DNA from 3 places in the Robbsia andropogonis genome. Region 2 is predicted to be linked to each of the others. Evidence: predicted binding sites of a transcription regulator. Region 2 holds the regulator's gene; each other region holds the start of a gene.

Region 1 (7,123 bases), on a different replicon from region 2:
TTCCGTTGACGATGCTGTCGTAATAGTGGCCAAGTCCGCCCTTGCGCTTCCATGCTGCCATCGCGCGGCGCAGCTGGTCGGCCTCGCCGGCGCTGAAGCCGGCGGCCACCATGGCGATTTGCATCACCTGTTCCTGGAAGATCGGCACACCCAGGGTGCGCTCAAGCGCGCCTCGCACCTCGTCGCTCGGATAGGAGATTTTCTCCAGGCCTTGCCGGCGCCGCAAGTACGGATGCACCATGCCACCCTGCACGGGGCCTGGGCGCACGATGGCAACCTCGATGACCAGGTCGTAGAATGTGCGCGGTTGCAGACGCGGCAGCATGCTCATCTGCGCGCGTGATTCAATCTGGAATACACCGATCGTGTCCGCCTGGCAGATCATGTCGTACGTCGCGCTGTCCTCAGGCGGAATGTCCTGCAGTTCAAAAAACTCACCGCGTTGCTCAGACACCAGATCGAGCGTGCGGCGAATCGCGGTGAGCATGCCGAGGGCGAGCACGTCGACTTTAAGCAGGCCAACGGCGTCGAGATCGTCTTTGTCCCACTGGATCACACTACGATCGGGCATCGCGGCGTTTTCGATAGGCACCATGCGCGATAGCTTGCCCGCGCTGATGACGAAACCACCGGAGTGCTGCGATAAATGCCGGGGAAAACCCAGCAGTTGGATGGCCAGCCTCGCCCACTGCTGAATCATGGGCGTATCGGCATCCAGGCCGCTTTCCACAAAGCGCGCAAGCAAATCCTCTTTCGAGTCGAACCAGTGGTGCGACTTGGCGACCTTGTCGATGATTGACGCATCGACACCGAGCGCACGACCTGCGTCGCGAAGCGCGCTTTTCGGTCGGTACGTGGCCACCGCCGCGGCAAGTGCTGCGCGATGACGGCCGTACTTTCGATAGATGTACTGGATCACCTCCTCACGCCGCTGATGCTCGAAGTCGACATCGATGTCAGGGGGCTCGTTACGCTCCTTGCTGATAAAGCGCTCAAACAGCATATTGCCGCGCTGTGGATCGACCTCGGTGACACCCAGGCAATAGCAGACAGCCGAGTTGGCGGCGGAGCCGCGGCCCTGACAAAGAATGCCTTCCTCGCGGGCAAATCGGACGATGTCGTAGACAGTGAGAAAGTAGGGCTCGTATTTCAGATCCGCGATGAGTTGCAATTCGTGCTCGATCTGCGCCTGTACGACATAGGGAATGCCGTTGCGATAGCGGCGACACGCGCCGATATACGTTTCCTGGCGCAGATAGGCAGCGGGGGTGACGCCGGGGGGAGCCAATTCGTCCGGATATTCATAGCGCAGCGTCTCGAGCGAGAAAGCGCATTGCGCGGCGACGTCGAGCGTTGCTGCAAGCATCGCCGGCGCATACACGTTAGCCAGGCGCAGACGCGCACGCAGATGCCGCTCGGCGTTGGGCTCCAGCGCATAGCCGCACTCGGCGATCGACTTGCGCAGTCGCGTAGCTGTGAGCGTGTCTTGAAGCGGCTTTCGGGAGCGCACGTGCATGTACACCCCGCCGAGCGCGACGATCTTCACACCGTACGCTGCGGCGGCGCTCTCGGCGCGCTCGCGCAGTAAATCGTCGTCTGGTCCGCCATGCAGCGCCAAGCCGATCCACAGTCGCGCGCCGAACGTGTCAAGGGCCCAGCCGACTTGCGTTAAAAACGCTTGGTCCACCTCTCCGGCACCAGACGGAGTGCCGACGATCACGGTGCAGTCGGGAAGGGCGCGCAGATGGCCATAAGGGCGTGCGGGCCGTGCGAAGTCGTCCCGGCCAACCTGGTAGGTGCCTTTGTCCGCGCGCGTGCGCGCCATCGTGATGAATTCTGAGAGGTTGCCGTAACCCTCCCGGTTGCGGGCAAGGATCGTGAGTGAGGCATCGGGTTGACCATCCGGCCCGCTCAGTTGGAAATAGGCTCCGATCAACAGCGGCATGCCCGCCGCCTTCGCTTCCGCATGCGCGCGAACCACCCCCGCGAGCGAACACTCGTCCGTGATGGCCAAGGCCGTATAACCGAGTGCCTTGGCGCGCGTTACCAGTTCCTCGGCGTGCGATGCGCCGCGCAAGAACGAGAAATTCGTGAAGCATTGAAGCTCCGCGTAGGCGGGTAGGAAGACGGATGCGAGCATGGCGCTTTACCCGAACAGTCCGTGCAGGAACCAGCGTGGGTCGGTATCGTCGGAGAGACTGCCGCGTTCCCGATAGATCCAATAGCAGCGATGGTCGGCGCCCTGCGCGACGAAGTAGTCGCGCGCGGCGAATGGTTCGCTCCACCAGCCAGCCTCGATGCGCTCAGGTGCGGATGCCAAACGCAGCGCACTTCCGTAGAAGGGGCGGTGATTGCGGGTTTTAAGCTCGATCGGCTTGTCCAATAACCAAAGCGGGCGACGCAAGTGTTTCGCGGGCGCGATTGTCCCTGGGCGATGATAGGGAACCCACCGGTTGGCGACCTCTGGTCGATGATCGGCAATCGGTGCGGGCCTGCGCAACCGCTCCTCGCCAAGGCGCGCGGCGAGCAGCTCGATCAGGCGCGCGTGATCGGCGGGAGTGCCGCCGGGCTCAGGAAAGAGCGAGTCGCTCAATTGCTCGGCAGCTCGAACATCGTCAACGCGCAAGCGCAGCACAATCGCTGGCGCCGGCAGTTCGGTGCGCTCAATGCGCTCTTTGATCAAGCGCTGGATACGGGTGGTCTCGTTGGCCGGCTCGGCGAACATCACCTTGATTTCTGTCGGCGCGACCGCGTCTCGCCCGCGCTCATGCTCAAGCAGTATGGTCAAAGCGGTAATCGCCCGAAAACCCGCGGCCAGCCAACCGGTCAATTGGACCACAAGGGCTTGCGCGTAGCAGGCGATCAGATCGGCGCGATCCGTGCGATCAGGTAGTTCTTGCCTGGCATCAAATGTCGGCGGCGGTATCAGCCATGCAAAGCCTTCAGGGACGGCGCCAACGGCCCGATCGAGCGCCAGTAAGAGGCCAGGATCAGCACGACGCGACAGACCTGCGCGCGGCAGGCGCAGTACCGCACCCAAGGTGTGGCATCCGACGCCTGCTAACCATGTTGCCGCCGGTCGCGCCTGTGGCAACAGCGCGACCGGCAAGGGTGTGATTTTGCGACGCAACGACGTCTCGCTTAGCGCAATTTGCGCGCGCCTGGCGAGAAGCCACGCCCCGGTACCGGTCGGCGAGAGCGCCACGCGGCCCGTCAGCGCGAGCACTTTGACAGTGTCGATCACGTGCCTGCGTAGCGCTCGGATGCCGCCGAACAGGCGCAAGCTCGCCCCGATATCCATTAACACCGTCGCCTCGCTTGCAAGCGTCACCTGCGGCGAGAAGCGCAGCAGTGCCATCCCAAGGGCCTGCAACACCGCGGCCTCGCGCAGCTCATCGCGCTCGACTAGGGTGACGTGAGGCGCGAGCGTGAGCGCGCCGGCGCGCCGCATGCCTGGGTGCACGCCTGCGTCACGTGCCGCGCGGCTTACCGCAAGCACGCTCTCGCGCTCAAGCACAACCAGACCGGCGCCATCAGGCGTCCAGGTCGGCCGATACGCTTCGAGGCAGAGGTAGGGGAGATGTACGCCGATCCACAGGCGCATGACGCTTGCTCGCAAAAGGTGAGGGGTAAAGCGGCACGAAAAGCGGCTCGTCGCGCGTGGGGCCACGCCGCTTCAAGAAAAACACGGACACGCCATCGGGCGCGGGCTCAAGGCGCAGCCGCAGCGGCGAGGGCGAGGCCAGATTGGCTGCATTCAATGGCCGGATCATAAAAAATGCCGTCTCGCTGGTTTGTGCGGCCAGATGCAGTCGTCTCAACGCTTCGGAGCGCACTTGTGGTTGCCAAAACAACAGCGCACCGGCGGTGCCGGCCCTTAAAATCTGCTCGGTCGACCACAGCGCGTCGGCTAAGGTTTGCGGTTCGACCAAGTGGAGCCCGCCTGTCGGTACGCCCCAATTGGCAAGGGCCTGCATGCTCGGGCTATGGGGCGGCGAGACGAAGAAAATGGGACGGGCTCCCAGGGAGGTCAACGCGGGCTGCAGCAGCCGCACCTCGCCGACTCCTGCGTGTGGAGTAAGTAGATCGACCAAAGTGCCGACGGGCCAGCCACCACCCGGCAATTCGGTATCCAGATGCGCATGTCCTGACGCCAGGCAGCGCGTGGCACCCCGGCCAAGGGAGGAGGCCCGCCACAGCGCTGGATGAATGGATTCGGGGGCGACAATCATGATGATCGGAGCGCTAGGCAATAAGGCTGTATGGATGCACAGTATCATTCACGTTTGGGATTTTGGCAAACGCCACGCGGGAAGCGTCGTCAATGTGATGAAACTGGATGGCGCGATGCCGTAATTTTTACGGATGCGGTACCGTGTCATTCGCCGGAATGGCTTGCTCGCGATGCGGTAGTTGCGCAAATGCGCGTCCCAAAAACGCAATACCCTAAAAGCAATATCAAACAACTGATGAGCGGCGACAGCGGGCAAACCCATAAAAAGCGCGGATCTTTACGTGAAGAGATGCCCGTTGTCACCCGCTGGATCGACGAGATGCGCGCGGCATTTGGTGCGGATACGATCGATCAGGCGATCCGATCTGGGGTAGGGGGAGAACCCACGTTCTACGCGAGAGAAAACGGGCGAGAGTTGGGCGTGAAATGTCCTCCCTCCCGCTTTGACGGTTTGCCGAGGATTTCGTCCCTTGATCGCGGCTGGTGCCGTGGTTGTCATGGCGAGTGTGTTGGTACTGCTCGCGAATGTGAGCGCTCACCAGCGTCTGCGGATTTTTGAAACAATAAGGGCACTCGGGTTCTAAACGCCGTAGTATTTTTCTCGCTCCTTCGAATCTAGCGAGTCTGTAAGCTCGTGGTGCAATAGCGAAATTGCGCGTCCGAGCACCTCGGCCTCTGATATTCCAGACCACTTCGCAAGCAGTTCGAGATCCATCCAACGTGAGGGATCAAGCGTGAATGATCTGCGACGAGCCGGACTACGTCCCAGCGACACTGTTACGAGATAGGGTTCTCGCACATTCGAGGACATTTGTGGCATCGTGCGGACTGCGCAGATTTCTTTGGGCTTGAGCGGCGGTACTCGTCCGGTTAACTTTCCCTTGTGCCATGGGATTTGATTAAACACAAGCGCACTTTCCGTTTTACTGAGGATCTTCTTTCAATAAAAGAAGATTTAACTATGCTCTTTGTGACGGACGAGTCGGCCGCGATTATGAGAATGGCAGGGACCGCGAGCCGGCATGAAGCGTCTTTTGTCACCGCCGCAATTCGGACATTTGTGTGACTGCCGTACTTCATCAGCTGCCACTCGATCCCCGATGACGCATATGGCATTGTCGGCTTAAGCTGACACTAATGCGGATTGGTTTCACGATAACTTTTAATCATGATTTAATGACAATGCTTCGGTGACATCGGGAGTATTGCGTTTTTACATGAGCCAGTTACGATCGCGTTAAAAAGACAAAAAAAGAGGAGTATACAATTGATCGCCTGCATCAACCGTCTGAAGAATTTCGGTATCTTCACCGATTTCAATGGCACGCAGATTCAAAAGTTCGGCAGGTACAATCTCGTCTATGGCTGGAATGGAACGGGGAAGTCAACTCTGTCGAATCTGTTCTCTTGTCTTGAACTTGGCTCCTTGATTCCTCGCTTCAGCACAGCTCAGTTTTTGATTACTTTAGAGAATGGGTCAACCATCACGGAAACAACTATTCCCGTATCTCAATTGAACATCCATGTTTTCAACCAACACTTCATTCACGAGAACATTGATTGGGATAAATCGGTAAAAAGCATTCTCCTGATTGCAAAAGAAAAGATTGATGAATTGCAGAAACTGGAGAAGTTAAAGGGCGATCTTCAGTCAAAGAGAAAGTCCTACAATGAGAAGCTAAGCGACGTCAAAAAACAGCGCGAAGCATTGGAGAAGTTTCTGACCAATGCTGCAAAGAAAATGAAGCTGGGACTTCAGGCGATTGACACAAGCGACAACTATTATTTGAATTATGATCGTCGCAAGCTCTCCTCTTTCATTCAAAGAAACGGCGATGCAATTGGCAAAGCCGAGTCGGTTCTTCCAGATGAAAAGGTCATTGAGCTGACGAATGCCTCCAAACCCGACCAGCTTCCAAGCATTACTTTCGCCTCAACGGCCATTGAACCTGATTACTTCAAGAAGGCGGCGGTTCGCCTCAGAGACCTAATCGGAACGACAGCCGTCAATCAAGCTGTCCAGCGCCTGACCGACAACCCCGACATCCGCGACTGGGTTCAAGCTGGCTTGGAAATTCATAAACACCATGCCTCGCAATCCTGCGAGTTTTGTGGCTCACCGTTCACTCCGCTTCGTGCAGAAGCACTTGCCGCGCACTTCAGCAAAGAATTTAAAGATTTCCAGAACCGGCTTCAGGGTGCCGCAACCTGGATTGAGTCTCAAGGTGCTCCAGCCAATCGGTTGCCTGCAGCGACGGAGTTCTATAAAGAGTTCTCGGGTGATTCAGAGGCGCTGCAAAAGGAGTACACAGAAGCTGCCCAAAAGATCAACCAGCAGATTGAAGGATGGCGGGAAGCTCTGAAAGCCAAAATCACAGATCCTGCAAAGACAGACATTCAGATTTCGGATGTGATTGAAGATGATGTCACAAAATTCAATAACATCATAAAATCGGCCGTTGAACTCGTCAGTAAGCACAACAACAAAACTTCGAACTTCAAAGCTGAGACCTCAAAAAGCAAGGTTGCACTAGAGCTTCATTTTGCTGCGGCAGAGGTGCAGGAGTTTGACTATGAGGCAAGTGAGAAGAAATGCAATGATCTTGAGGCTGAGGCAGAGAATGACTACAAGGATATTGAAAAACTCGCTCGCGAAATCGGTGCGATAGAGGCGCTTCTCTCAAATGAGACAATTGGGGCAAAAGAATTCAACGACATCTTACATCGCTTCATCGGCCGCTCTGAGCTCTGCCTGAGCTTTAATCAGAAGAAGAAGGGCTATGAGATTATCCGAAATGGGATAGGTGAACATGATGGGAATTTGAGCGAAGGTGAGAAGACTGCGATTGCATTTGTCTACTTCATAACGAAGCTCAAAGAGAACGGAAA
Region 2 (7,123 bases):
ATTTGGAGACAGCGTCAAACGACCGTTTGTATTTGTAGCGCCGTGGCCACGCAATCGCCAATATCGACCTATTGCAAGCGAGTTCATAAATTATATGTTTGGTACAAACATATAATAAATATTCATTCAGCGACGGGTGATCGCGTCGCCGCTAGCTCCGATGATCTCTCGTAATCTCACGTTGGATGATGCGGCAGGGATGTTGTATATCAAGGGCTTGGATTTTCCCATTTTGATTAAGTGATGTGCCTATTGAAAGAAAATTTCAAATCTCATCAGCATCTGAAATTTATTTCAATGAATTTTTATTGATTGATTTTAGTATAATTTATTGTTAAATTAAAATATAAAATTGGTTTACGGGTTTACGGGTTTACTGGTATTTTTATGGATTTAAATAAATTTCAGGTCGGATTTTTTTGAAGAGGTGAGAATTAATTTTTTGAATTTAATTTATTTAATAGATGTTCATGAAATTACAGAAATTAAGATAAACTATATTTTTGGAGATTCAAATGCGGAATCCTTTACCTATCGACTCGACCTATCTGACGAAAGCACGCATGAAACATGGGTGCTCTCGGTTTACCTAGGGTTTTCCCATCCTGATGCGTGTCCGCTGCGGTCGATGTGCCGCAGCATCGAGCCCGTTCGATCGATGCATGCATTTTCAATGCCGTCATTCACCATAGTGCGCTGTATCGATCGGTACTTTTTGCCATAGCGTACCCATACCTTCGGGTTTCTCGCGAATGCTAGCCAGGCAATAATCAGGTTCGACAATGAATGTCGTGGCAATTCAGCAACGTGAACGGCCGTCGTTATGCCGATTTATGCACTTCACGACGATTGTCGAAGTAATATTCTTCCAAGGGCGCAATGAGAATAGTGAAGTCTCAACTAATCATCATAAAGGGCGAGTCCTGATTGCAGCGCGAGAAGGGCGGGAGTAGCATTCCTGTGAATAAAGCGTTGAGACCAAAGGGCGGACACACCATATTCCAATATTGAAAGGATGTGTCCATCTACGATGTGCTACGGGAAGAACGACGGTGGGCAAATTGTTTGGTTGGGCCGCCATGAGTGCGGTAAGCGTCTTGGCCGGCGGCGTATGGCGCGTAGTGCTACTCGTCTTGCGGGAACACGCAATCGAGAGAGAAGATCCGTTAACGCAAGATAACAAAACCAGCATCGTCAAGCCGGCAACTATCACGCTGACGTCGGCAACATCGTCGGCACCTGTGAGTGATCGTCTGGTAAGCCATTAAGGCAGCTTGAAGAAGGGCCGTGCGCGGAAATGTGCACGGTCTTTTCATTTGCGTGTCAGCTTAACGCAATCCACTACGAATTATTTCAGACTCGGCTTGCGGATTGACGATGTTTTTGGCAAGTACCACCATCGCGTCATGGAGTGCATGCTGGCTTGCGCGCGACACGGCTAATGCCGCTGCGTGACAGGCCCCATCCTCGTGGTCGCTGCCGAATCCGGAGAGCGTTTCGTGAACGGTAGGTAGGCGCTGTCCTTGAGGCGTCACCGCGATATTGATTGTCACATGCGCTGTCCCCACGAATTGTGATCCGACGTGCAATTCTGGGGTAAACGCAATGTCGCTCAATACGTACCGATCCGCTGGCCCTGCCGAGTCGATATCACTGACGCCGTCGTCAACGACGACTTCCGGATAGGCTCCCATCAACGTGGCCCGTACCGAGTTAATGATTGCGTCGCCCGATTTGGACATAAACCAATAACCGGCGCAATTTCCGCCAGGGCGAAAGGCGGTCTTGGCACCTCGCAAATCCGTGGGAACGACGACAATGGCCTTTGGCGCCAGCCCAGGACCCGGTTGTGCAAGCATCGCTGCCTGTTGATAGCCTATCGGGACATCGATACATCCGCTTATCGCCAACGCCGCCGTTATCGCAACGGCGGCGTTCCTACCGCGTTTATGCAATGGCATACACCGTGGCATTGTTTCTTTTTTCAGCGGGGATGCGGCCCGCTGCGTTACATATTGCATTTCCGGAATAGGTGGAGTCGGCATAAGTCTCTAAATAATGCTGCCCATTGGCGACGCGTTGCATAAAGACCCACGCGTGCGGCATTCTCGTCTAGGCGATATTACCGTCGGTCTCAACGCACGCAGTTGACTTCGTGCAGTCCAGTGTTCGCTTCAGTGCTCGTATGACCCCTCAGCGTTGCGCCCGCGTTCATTAGCAAGGCGGCCAAGCGGATTCAATAAAAAAGCCATTCGATTATGGCATGTCGCGTCTTACGACGTCGGGAATACCCGATAAGAAGTGGTTACAAGCATAAGAGCACGGCTTCAACACCACGGTGTATCTTCGTACAGTACGCGTAACGAGACAGTTGAACGCATGACGATGACCTGAAAGGTGTCGCTTGTAGTGAAATAATCTACAAATAAACGCTCCAAATAACCTTCATTCTGCTTTCAACCGAGCAAATGCGTCTCACTTTTCGTGTGGCTGCGTGGCAATTGTGTAAAAACCCGTAGTATCGTAAGCAACATCGTAGCAATTACGCCTCTGAAGAAAGACGCGTAGGCTGAATGGAGTTCCCCTTGTCCTGAGACTACAGCGGGCTGTCATCGGGTTTGTAAAGACAGCAACTTCGGCGTAGTTGCTGCGTGGCGAAGTCAGGATGTCGCTATTTAAATTGGATACGCAAGCAGCTATGTCGGCCTGTTCAGGGTGACGATGGACATCCCGGAACCTCCTGGAGCAAAACGGATGAAGCAAGAAGCCCTCATTGATGCGTTCGACCAAGCCGGCGCGATTTCCGGCGACGCAGTCAAAGCGCTGACAGTCGAATGGGCCCTATGGCTGGCGGGGAATTGGGAGCGTATCCCGCCGGCGGACCGAGGCATGATGGTAACCGTCGGTGGTGTCTTGTTTGATAAGGGAGCGACTTATGAAAAAGGCTTCATACCTCCCGCAAAACCGGCTATAAATGTACTGCCGATACGAGATGGCCGGTCAAGCTAACAGGCGCGAATCGCTGGATGAGGTGGGGCGCCGCGCCAAGGATACGACTTGCCGACAAGCGCTATAAACGCAGACCGCGGGCTAATTCAAAGTGTTGTTTTAGCAAACAAATCGTGCATGCTGCGATGCGTCAGACTGGTACTGTCTCAGCCAACCGGTGGCTCATCTGTTTTCTTATCGCGCAGGTCGTTTGGCGCCATTTTTCGATTTCCATCATCTCGGTGAGGCAGTGCGCTATCCCGGTTGTCGCTGTGCGTCGTTGGGTTTGGCTTCTCAGGAGATTGCTTGTCTTCGCTCATACTATCCTCCACTTCAGGTACTTCAAAACGCAAAATTGCGTATTTTCGAACACACGCTGGGTGCCACTTTTCTGTCTCTCCAATAGAACGTCCGATAGGGCGAACAATCAGCAAACAGAAACAAATCCGAGTTAGCTTTGCAAGCGCATGACTAAGCTACCTTGTAGATAGGCAAAAACCGTACCTGAGCTCCCATTATTGTTCACGCCAGTAGGGGGATTCTTTGCACCTATGTTTAAAGTGCATTGTCTAATTTCTACATTAATGAGGAATGCGAACAGAATAGCGCTTGAGGGCCAGGGTATATTCGGCAATGTTTAGCCGGCTGCAAGCGTTGCGACAGCTACAAGACCACCCCTCGATGCTAAGGCCGCGCGCTCATCTGCGATGCACCGGTCAATCATCCGGCAAATTGCATCTATATTACCCACCATCGTCATCCCACTGGTACGGCGATAGACGCGTACGGTAGGGCGGGGAGTCGCCGCCGCGACGGCTTGCACAGTCGGACGTAGTGCCGCAGTACGGGCGACAACAGCCCCTGCATTCATCGACTGATGCGAGGGTGTGACATCCGAATCTCGATTGACAAGGACCGGTGCCGTGGCACGTGCCGCCAGATTCGCTTTGTCGCGACATGACAGGCGACCGCGGTCTGCACGCAGGCGGCCAAAGGCGTGAATGGTGCTATCGACAGAAAACAAGCGAACGAGCCTAGACATGATGTATCTCCTTCAAAGGGGCGTCGGTCGAATAAGTCCTACCGCAATCCCTTCGAGTGCAAAGTCGGACCGTTCACGGTCAACGACAATCGTCGGGTAATCAGGATTTTCAGCAAGCAATGCAATACCCTCCGGTATGCGTTTCAATCGTTTCACAGTCACTTCGTCACCGAGACGGGCTACGACAATTTGGCCGTCGCGGGCATCGTTTTGACGCTGTACTGCAAGTAAATCACCATCCAAGATGCCGATGTCTCGCATACTGAGGCCACGCACCTGTAACAAATAATCCGGACGATTGCTGAATAAAGTCGGATCACATTGGTACTGTTGCAAAACGTGTTCCTGAGCCAAGATCGGACTTCCCGCCGCAACGCGTCCAATTAGCGGCAAAGACAACGCGGTGGCCTGAGACAGCATGCCCGCGAGTGCAACGCCCCCTCGCGGCGAGGAACGGTCTATATCTCTTGGCAACACTCCCGCCGATTCCGGCCGGGGCCGAGTTGCTGCGCGTTCATCCGTGAACGCGGCGCTGTCGTCGGTGTTTTGAACGATGCGAATGCCCCGTGACGCTCCCGGCGACAACACGATTACCCCTTTGCGCGCCAGCGCACGTAGATGCTCCTCCGCCGCATTGGCCGAACTGAAGCCGAGCGCCGTGGCAATTTCGGCGCGCGTTGGTGGAAAACCGCTGCGTTCGATTGCCTGGACGACCAGATCGAATACTTGCTGTTGGCGCGCGGTAAGCTTGAGCATGTCTCGATTTCCTGTATGCGATACTGTGATTCTATACAGTATTTTTTTTGACGCAACTATTTTCGCGGAATCCGTTGGAAAGGGTTGCGCGTCGCGCGAAAGCGACGTACGTGACACGGTACGATAAATCCGCACGAGGCAAATGGAAGCGCCTACGCAAAGGTGGCCACGGCCACGTTACATCGTTCGCGTTGTCTGGCACACTGCCGCCCTGATATGCACCGCTCGCGCGCGCCGTCGCCGCGTTTCCGACTTGACCGCGATGTGATCCAAGGACTTTTCCTAATGACCGACGCTTCTTCACGCACCGATGGCGCTCTGCCAGCTCATTCCTCTATTACGAACGCCACGCCGACGCCTCGCACCGGATGGGCCGCGCTGCCGCGGATCGTGGTGCTAACGACCGGCGGCACCATCGCTGGCGCCGCCGCGTCGGATAGTGAGTCGCTACGTTACGCGGCCGGTGCGCTGGGTGGTGACGCACTCGTCGGTGCCGTGCCGGCATTGGCACGTATTGCCACAATCGAGACCATCGCGGTGGCATCGATCGACAGCAAGGATGCGGACCCGGCATTCTGGTGCACACTCACGGCGGTCGTGCGCGCCACGCGCGCGCGCGATGATGTCGATGGCATCGTAATCACCCACGGCACCGACACGTTGGAAGAGACAGCGTATTGGCTGGATCTGCTTCTGGACGATGGCAAGCCCATCGTGTTGACGGCAGCCATGCGGCCGGCCACGGCGCTATCCGCGGATGGCCCGGCGAATCTGTTCGACGCGGTCACGTTGGCGGGCACGTGCACGGCGAAGGGAAAGGGCGTTTTGGTCACGCTGCAGAATCGCGTCCACGCGGCGCGCGATGTGATCAAGATCAGCAGTCATGCGTTGGATGCCTTTGTATCGCTGTCTGGTGGTCCGTTGGGATGGGTGCAAGACGGACGCGTTGGCTGGCTGCGCGAAGCGGCAGAAGGACATCCGGCGGACGCTGCGACCAAGATCGAGCCGGGCGCGGCGCGCGCGGCGGCGCTGTCAGATAAGGTGCGCACGAGCACTTTCATACCCACCATGCTGGCGGCGGTCGAGGTGGTCGCGCAGTATGCGGGTGCATCCCCCCGGCTGGTGGAGGCACTCGTTGCCGCGGGGGTGCGCGGCATCGTCGTCGCTGGAACAGGCAATGGTACGATCAACGCCCCGATGATGGCGGCGTTGCGACGCGCGACGGCAGCGGGCGTGGTAGTGGTCAGATCGAGCCGTGCTGCCGACGTGCGTGTCACGTTGAATGCCGCAGTCGACGACGAAGCAGCAGGTTTTGTCGCGAGCGGTTCGCTGAACCCGTACAAAGCGCGCATCCGGTTGATGTTGGCGCTTTCAGTGGGTGTGGCCGATCTTTCAACGTTACGGTTGTTCTTCAGTCAAGCGTAAGGGGCCGGCGGTCGGCGAGCGCTGCACGGATGGACTGCAACTCAGCCTCCACCGCGGTGCAGGCTCGGACGTAAAGCGCCTGCATCTCTTCCCAGTCGGGTTCCGCTGCTTCGGCGCACTGTGCAATGATCGTGCTGCAGGCATCGACGAAGCGATGCAGCGCCAGCATTGCGGCCGGCCCTTTGTTATGGTGCGCGATGTCGCGTATGCGCTGCGCATCCTGCGCATGCACGGCGTCGGAAAAGGTCGGAAGGGATTTCATCACGCCCTGTTCGAAGATGTCGATCAATTTGCGCGCAAATTCCGGATCGCCAAGTGCGATCGTCATGACGGTCTCGTCTGCATTCGACGCGATCTTTCGCGGCGTGTCGGGCGGTGCCGCGATGATAAAATGCGCGCGCAGTGTTGCCAACGTGACCGGTTTGGTCAGTCTGCCGCGCATGCCGCTGCGCAGGCATTCTTCCAGGCAACTTTCCGTATCGTCGGCGCTATATCCGATGACAGGCAATTGAGGCCATTGATCTGCGCAAGCGCGTGCCAATGCATAGCCATCTTGAATTGGCATATTGCAGTCGGTTATCACCGCATCGAACGCCACCGCCCTTTCAAGGGATGGTGGGTCAAGATACGCTAGCGCTTGATCCACGGTCGAGGTAGTTATGGGCGTAAGGCCAAGCTGTAAAAGCTGTGTGCTTAGCAACAATAGATTGGCTTCGTGATCGTCGACGATCAAGACGTGTGCGCCAGATTGCAGGCTGACCTGAAAAGACGGGGGTGGCACTATCGGTCGCAAGGCGTGCGGATGCGATGCCTCGACGTGCGAGTGGATCATGGAACGCGGGTCCGCGTTAGGCGGAAGCATGAGCGATGCAGTGGAAAGTTTGTCCGGGCCCGATGCCCCCGTGTCAAAAG
Region 3 (7,123 bases), 940 kb from region 2:
GCGCCGCGGCCGGGCACTGGCTGTCGTGCATCGATGCTTGCATTACGGCGCTGCATGCTGCCGGCGGCCGCGATGCCGGTGCGGCCGCCGCGGCGTGGTCGTCGATTGCCGCGCAGTTGTCGCAGGCACGCGACGCCTATGCCGCCGTTGTCGAATTCATCGTCAATGCCGCGCAGACGGATCCTGCCGCCGCCTATGCGGGAAGCGTCGCTTATCTGCAACTCGCGGGCGTGACATTGTCGGGATGGCAATTGGCGCGTGCCGCATTGCTTGCCGCGGGCCTCGACGATGGCTTCATGGACGGTGCCGAGAAGTCAGATACAGGACGGGACGCGCCGCTGGCGTTCGACGTGGGGCCGGCATTTGCCGAGACGAAGCGCGCGCTGGCGCGTTGCTTTGCCGAACAGGTCATGCCCCGGACATCCGCGTGGCGGATCGCCATCGTCAGTACGCGAGGCGATCAAGGTATCTACGCTTTGCCGGACGACTGGCTTTGATCGACCAGGCGAAAACCGGATCGAAGCCCGTGTCCTGCCGCGGTCCGTCGCGAAGGGCTGCCCAGGCCGCCGGCGAAAGACGTCAGGCGAAAGCAGGCCGGGGACGCGGTGGGGCGGGTTCGCGCAAGTAACGGAAGATCGAGAGGTCGTCGGAGGCGATTTCCGGCGTTTTCCCGCTGATCAGGTCGGCGAGCAATTGTGCCGAGCCGCACGACATCGTCCATCCGAGCGTCCCGTGTCCGGTGTTCAGGAAGAGGTTGCGTACCGGTGTCGCGCCGACGATGGGGGTACCGTCCGGCGTCATGGGCCGCAAACCTGTCCAGAAACTGGCTTCAGCGGTATTGCCGGCGCCGGGGAACAGGTCGTTCACGCACATCTCCAGCGTGGCGCGCCGTGCCGGCCGCAACGTGCGGTCATAACCGACAATCTCCGCCATGCCACCTACCCGGATACGGTCGTCGAAACGGGTGATGGCGATTTTGTAGGTTTCGTCCAGCACCGTCGATACCGGCGCGTGCGCGGCGTTGGTGATCGGCACGGTGATCGAATAGCCTTTCAGCGGATACACCGGCACGTTGACGAGACCACGCATGAAGCCGGTGGAAAACGCGCCCAGCGCCACGACGATCTTGTCGGCACGCACCAGTTCGTTCCCGCATTGCACGCCGATCGCCGTATCGCCGGCGAGCGCCAGGGCCTCGATGGGTGTGTCATAGCGAAACGTCACGCCGTGCGCTTCGCACATGCTGGCAAGGCGGGTCGTGAATAACTGGCAATCGCCTGTTTCATCTTTTGGCAAACGCAAGCCGCCCGTCAACTTGCCGATGGCCGCCGCTAACGCAGGTTCGGCTTGCGCCAGTGCGGTGCCTTCGAGCAATTCGAAAGGGACACCCGCGTCGCGCAAGACTTGAATGTCTTTCGCCGCACCGTCGAACTGCGCCTGTGTGCGGAACAACTGCAACGTGCCGCCCTGGCGACCCTCGTACTGGATTCCCGTCTCGTCACGCAATGCGCGGATGCAGTCCCGGCTGTACTCCGCCAGGCGGACCATGCGGCCTTTGTTCACGGCGTAACGATCGGCCGTGCACTGCGTCAGCATGTGCCACATCCAGCGCAATTGGGCGGCGGTACCGTCCGGGCGGATGGTCAGTGGCGGATGCTTGGCGAACATCCATTTAATCGCCTTCAGTGGCACGCCGGGCGCCGCCCAAGGGGACGCATAGCCTGGGGAAATCTGACCGGCATTGGCGAAACTGGTTTCCAGCGCCGGGCCGGGTTGACGGTCGATGACCGTGACGTCGTGGCCGGCGCGGGCCAGGTAGTACGCGCTGGTTGTCCCGATGACACCCGCGCCAAGAACGATGATTTTCATCGCGGCATCCGTTGGAGATCTTCCGCATGCCCTGCGGACGTCGAGGGGCATGGCGATTCATTAGTAATTGTCGCTATACTATTTCTAGATTCACGGATTTTGTTATTGAATAGTTGCCGGTTTTCAGCAATTATTCGCGCATTCCCGCTCTTCGCATTCCGACACCGCCCATGCGTACCCAACATAAAGCCGTTCGTACACTCGATCGGATCGATCGACGTATTCTGACGTTGCTGCAGGAAGACGGGCGCATGGCTATGAAGGACCTGGCGGAGCAGGTCGGACTGTCGATCACGCCGTGTATCGAACGCGTCAAGCGGATGGAGCGCGATGGCGTGATCATTGGTTACTTCGCGCGCGTGGACCCGGCGCAACTCGGTGCGTCGCTACTGGTGTTCGTCGAGATCACGTTGGACCACAAGAACGGCAATATGTTCGAGAAGTTCCGGCGCGAGGTGATGAAGGTGCCGGAAGTGCTCGAATGCCACCTGGTGTCCGGCGATTTCGACTACCTGATCAAAGCGCGCATAGGCGAAATGGCCGATTACCGGAAGATACTCGGCAATGTATTGCTGCAACTGCCGGGCGCGACGCAATCAAAGAGCTATGTCGTGATGGAAGAGGTCAAGGAGACGCTTGTCATTCCCATCGCCGAGCGATCCGAGTAAGCGCCGGATCGCCTGCACGGTGTCTTCAAAACAGGTTCATCTGAGGATGGACCAACGGGGCGATCGCGGTCGCGTTTGCTTGCGTTTGCTTTCGGATAGGGCGCTGGTGTTTTTCCTGCCGTGCCAGTGCGTCGAGTCGTGCGGGACTGCCGGCAAACAGATCACAGCGCAACGGTGGCCGCGACACATTCACACCATGGCGACGGCAAGCCATATTGAAACGTTGGGCCAGTAGTTCGGCGAACAACCCGGTACCACGCATTCGCTGACCGAAGGTCGCATCGTTATGCCGTCCGTCGCGCATCTGCTCGATGAGACTCAATACGTGTCGACGACGATCCGGGTAGTGCGTTTCAAGCCAGGCGATAAACAGATCCCGCACTTCCAGTGGCAGCCGCAACATGACATAGCCGGCATGCTGCGCACCGGCACGCGCCGCCTCCTGGATGACATGTTCGACATCGAAATCGGTCAGCGCGGGAATCACCGGCGCCACCACGACACCGCAGGGAATGCCACGCGCGTGCAACTGGCGAATGGCCTCGATGCGACGTGACGGCGTGCTGGCGCGTGGTTCGAGTTTCCGCGCAATCTCCGCGTCAAGCGTGCCTACGGACATAAACACCCGCACCAGTCCCTGTCGCGCCATCCGCTCGAGAATGTCGGCGTCTCGAACCACCAATGCGGATTTCGTCGTGATCGCGATGGGATGCCGATAAGCCTCGGCCAGCGCCAGTACTTCGCGCGTGATGCGGTAGGTGCGCTCGATCGGTTGATAGGGGTCGGTGTTGGCCCCGAGCGCCAGCACATCGGCGCGATAGCCGGGCTTATCGAAGGCTTCGCGTAGTTTCTCGACCGCGTTCGTTTTCACGTAGAGCTTGGTTTCGAAGTCGATGCCCGGTGACAAATCGAGGTAGGCGTGCGTGGGGCGGGCGAAACAGTAGACACAGCCGTGCTCGCAACCACGATAGGCATTCAGTGAGCGATCGAATGGCACGTCGGGAGAGGTGTTGCGGGCGATGATGGTGCGCGCCGTTTCCGTGGTCACCATCGTGTGCAACCGGATCATCGGCTTTTCACGAGAAGCATTTGCGGTGTCGCGAACATGCTTGATGTCATTGTCACCGTCCTGTGGTGCACCACCGCGGTCATGATGGTCGGTTGACGAAACGTGCGCCAACCGGGTGTCATGGGCAGCGTCGTCGTCGATGCCGCCTTCGGCCGCGTCCCACGGACGACCCTCGTCATCGTGCCGACAGTGCGCATCCGCCTCGCGTGACCAACCCTGAAATCGCGGCACCGGGTTACTGACGGCGCCTCGCCCACGCGCTATCGTGTTGCCTCTGTCTGGATGGAAAGGCGTGCCCCCCGTGCCGCGATGCGACGCAATGGCGTGAGCCGCATTCGCGCGCCCAGTCGGTACGGCGCGACCGATATCGTCTTCGGCCGTCTCCCGGCCCGCCTCGGTGTCGTACCGGATGGCATTTGAGCGGGGCGGCGTCATATGCGCGGGGCGATGAGGCATGTCTGATATATCGGTGATGGTAAGGCGCCGGTACGTGATAACGCGATGCCACCCTGGGATACCAGTGGTCGGCGGCATGTCCCAGGCTGGTCGCAGCGCTTCCGTGTTGAAAGGCATGAAACAATGCGCCAGCAATATGTCGCGGCCTTTTGAATACTGTATGGGTATACAGTATTTTTCGCAAGTCCTCGGTACGGCATCGGTCGTTCGGCCGGCGCGTTCCGCCTGGTCAGTGGGGATCGGCGACTGATGCCGCGGATCGCCGGAATCGCCATGAGACATGTGTCACCGCCGCAACATTTCGTTGTGACGACGCCAATCGTACGGTGCCATGCAGGCTGGCGGCGGCGGTCGCGACCTGGCCCGACAGCGCCGACATCACACTAAGTGTTTGGTAGCTAGCGAAATTCCCGCTATAATCGCGTGTTTCACGCTGCACACACACCAGATTTCTAGGAATTCAGTATGGTCATCATCCGCCTGTCCCGCGGTGGCGCGAAGAAGCGCCCGTTTTACAACATCGTTGCGACCGATTCGCGTAATCGCCGCGATGGCCGTTTCATCGAGCGTATCGGTTTCTACAATCCGGTCGCGCAAAAGGGCGAAACCTTGCGTATCGCGCAAGATCGCCTGACGTACTGGGTTGGTACCGGCGCACAGTTGTCGCCCGCAGTCGCGCGTCTGGCGAAGGAAGCCGCCAAGGCGACCGTCGCGGCAGCGCCGGCAGCAGCTTAAAGGCGAGCAGGTTTGACGTCGTCAGGATCGAATGCGCCGGGCTTCGGCGCTTTCCGCCCGCGCGCCCCAAAGGGGCGGGCGACGGAAAAGGCCGCCGATGAGCATCGCGAGGCCGATGTCGAGGTTGTCGCACAGGCCGATGCGGTGCCCGTTGAGCCGGTTGTTCTCCCGAACGACCTCATCGAGGTAGGGGTGATTGGCCAGGCGTACGGGGTACGCGGTCAGGTCAAGGTTTTCCCGCACGCTGGCGCCGCTGATGGCGACGCCGCGATGTTGAACGCCAAATATTGGTGGTTGCGCGGTCCACGCGAGTCGGCGCCGCGACGTACGGCGGTGCGGGGTGCCAAGGTGCACAGCGGTGCGGTCGCGGTTTCGATCGCTGGTTGCGACGATCGCGATGCGGCATTGGCGTTGAAGGGAACCGCGGTGCTGGTACGCCGCGCGGACTTTCCGGCGCTGCCTGACGGCGAGTATTACTGGGTCGACTTACTCGGCCTGGCGGTGGTGAATCCGGCCGGGACGGCGTTGGGCCGGGTTTGCGACCTGATGGACAACGGTGCGCATTCGGTCTTGCGGGTGGCGTATGACTCGCAGGAAGCCAACGGCCAGACGGTCGAGCGCGAACGGCTGATCCCGTTCGTCGATGCGTACCTGCGGGAAGTCGACCTGCCAGGCAAGCGGATTGTCGTCGACTGGGATGTCGATTATTGATACCCGGCAGCACGGTACGCCTGGAACCTCGTCAGGGGATCGGGGGCGACCGGCGGAGACGAGCATGCGGTTCGACGTGCTGACACTGTTCCCGGAGATGTTTCGGGCCTTGACCGATTGGGGCGTGACATCCCGGGCGGTCAAGCAGGGGCGCTATGCGTTGCACACGTGGAATCCGCGCGATTTCACGGTCGACTCGCATCGCACCGTGGATGACCGGCCTTATGGCGGCGGCCCCGGCATGGTAATGCTGGCCCGGCCGCTTGATGCCGCGATTACGGCGGCGAAAGCCGCGCAGCAGGCGGAGGGGCGCCCCGTGCCGCGCGTGGTGATGCTCTCGCCACAAGGCGCGCCGTTGACCCACAAGCGGGTCACGTCGCTGGCGGCGGAGTCGGGTCTGGTGTTGCTGTGCGGCCGGTATGAAGCGGTGGACCAGCGGTTGTTGGACCGATGTGTCGACGAGGAAATCAGTGTTGGTGACTTCGTGCTGTCGGGCGGCGAACTACCTGCAATGGCATTGATGGATGCGGTGATTCGTCTGCTGCCCGGTGTGCTGGGGGATGCCCAATCGGCGGTGCAGGATAGCTTTGTCGATGGTTTGCTGGATTGTCCGCACTACACGCGCCCTGAGGAATACGAAGGGGTGCGGGTGCCGGATGTGTTGTTGGGCGGTCACCACGCGCAGATTGTCGCGTGGCGTCGCCAGCGGTCTTTATCGAAAACCCGGGCACGCCGCCCGGATCTTATCGATGCGGCCCGTCGCGATGGATTGTTGAGCAAGGCCGATGAGGCCTGGCTCGCCAATCCGGCTTCATCGGACCCGGCGTGAACGATTGGTTTCAAGCCAATGACACGACGGGCGCGATAGGGCCGGACTACGGCGGCAGGAATGATTTCCTGCCGGTTTCCCCATCCTCTGCCGAGGCCTCGTGCATCAGCGCGGTATACAACGTCGGCAAGATGGTTTCAGGAGTAATCATGAATCTGATCGAACAACTCGAAAAAGAAGAAATCGCACGCGCTTTGGGCGATAAGACCATTCCGGAATTTGCGCCGGGTGACACGGTCGTCGTCAACGTGAACGTGGTTGAAGGTACGCGTAAGCGTGTTCAGGCTTACGAAGGCGTGGTCATCGCCAAGCGTAACCGTGGTCTGAATTCGTCGTTCATCGTTCGTAAGATCTCGTCGGGTGAAGGCGTCGAGCGTACCTTCCAGACGTACTCGCCGCAGTTGGCCAGCATCGAAGTCAAGCGTCGCGGTGACGTGCGTCGTGCGAAGCTGTACTACCTGCGCGCGCTGTCCGGCAAGAAGGCGCGTATCAAGGAAAAGCTGGTCCGCAAGGAACAGCCGGCAGCCGCGGCAGAGTAAGCCACGGTACCCTGGGATGCGATTCCCGGGGGGCTCCGTGCGGTGGCGCGTTTGATCGCGATGCTTGCACGGGGCCGGCATGCAGTATCGGTTGTTGACAAAGGCACCTTCGGGTGCCTTTGTGCTTTTGGTGTTCGCACCGCAATATGGTCGTACAGAACAACAGGAATCCGCACCGATGCCAGACCGCCCGCTGTTCGATCCCGCCGTGCTACCGATAGAGGCACCCCCGGTGGACCTGGCGCCG

What was found. The regulator LexA, encoded in region 2, represses DNA repair genes until DNA is damaged. The targets are predictions, from matches to a motif close to ACTGTATNNNNATACAGT.
Region 1: the regulator LexA is predicted to act here: its motif matches at 4,258-4,275, upstream of imuA (translesion DNA synthesis-associated protein ImuA).
Region 3: the regulator LexA is predicted to act here: its motif matches at 4,218-4,235, upstream of SJQ66_RS26035 (PA0069 family radical SAM protein).

Annotation. Positions count from the first base shown of each region.
Region 1 is NZ_CP139165.1:105,413-112,535, reverse strand. Features, by position in the region: gene SJQ66_RS05195 (error-prone DNA polymerase) at 1-2,140, opposite strand, end outside; gene SJQ66_RS05190 (Y-family DNA polymerase) at 2,147-3,604, opposite strand; gene imuA (translesion DNA synthesis-associated protein ImuA) at 3,534-4,232, opposite strand; gene SJQ66_RS05180 (ATP-binding protein) at 5,502-7,123, shown strand, end outside.
Region 2 is NZ_CP139170.1:1,933,279-1,940,401, forward strand. Features, by position in the region: gene SJQ66_RS22085 (hypothetical protein) at 1,053-1,268, shown strand; gene SJQ66_RS22090 (hypothetical protein) at 1,329-1,961, opposite strand; gene SJQ66_RS22095 (hypothetical protein) at 2,755-3,009, shown strand; gene SJQ66_RS22100 (hypothetical protein) at 3,156-3,308, opposite strand; gene SJQ66_RS22105 (hypothetical protein) at 3,626-4,030, opposite strand; gene lexA (transcriptional repressor LexA) at 4,043-4,786, opposite strand; gene SJQ66_RS22115 (asparaginase) at 5,072-6,211, shown strand; gene SJQ66_RS22120 (ATP-binding protein) at 6,198-7,123, opposite strand, start outside.
Region 3 is NZ_CP139170.1:2,874,086-2,881,208, reverse strand. Features, by position in the region: gene SJQ66_RS26050 (acyl-CoA dehydrogenase) at 1-497, shown strand, start outside; gene SJQ66_RS26045 (D-amino acid dehydrogenase) at 580-1,869, opposite strand; gene SJQ66_RS26040 (Lrp/AsnC ligand binding domain-containing protein) at 2,040-2,537, shown strand; gene SJQ66_RS26035 (PA0069 family radical SAM protein) at 2,563-4,179, opposite strand; gene rpsP (30S ribosomal protein S16) at 4,528-4,797, shown strand; gene rimM (ribosome maturation factor RimM) at 4,810-5,508, shown strand; gene trmD (tRNA (guanosine(37)-N1)-methyltransferase TrmD) at 5,573-6,337, shown strand; gene rplS (50S ribosomal protein L19) at 6,487-6,876, shown strand; gene SJQ66_RS26010 (NUDIX hydrolase) at 7,055-7,123, shown strand, end outside.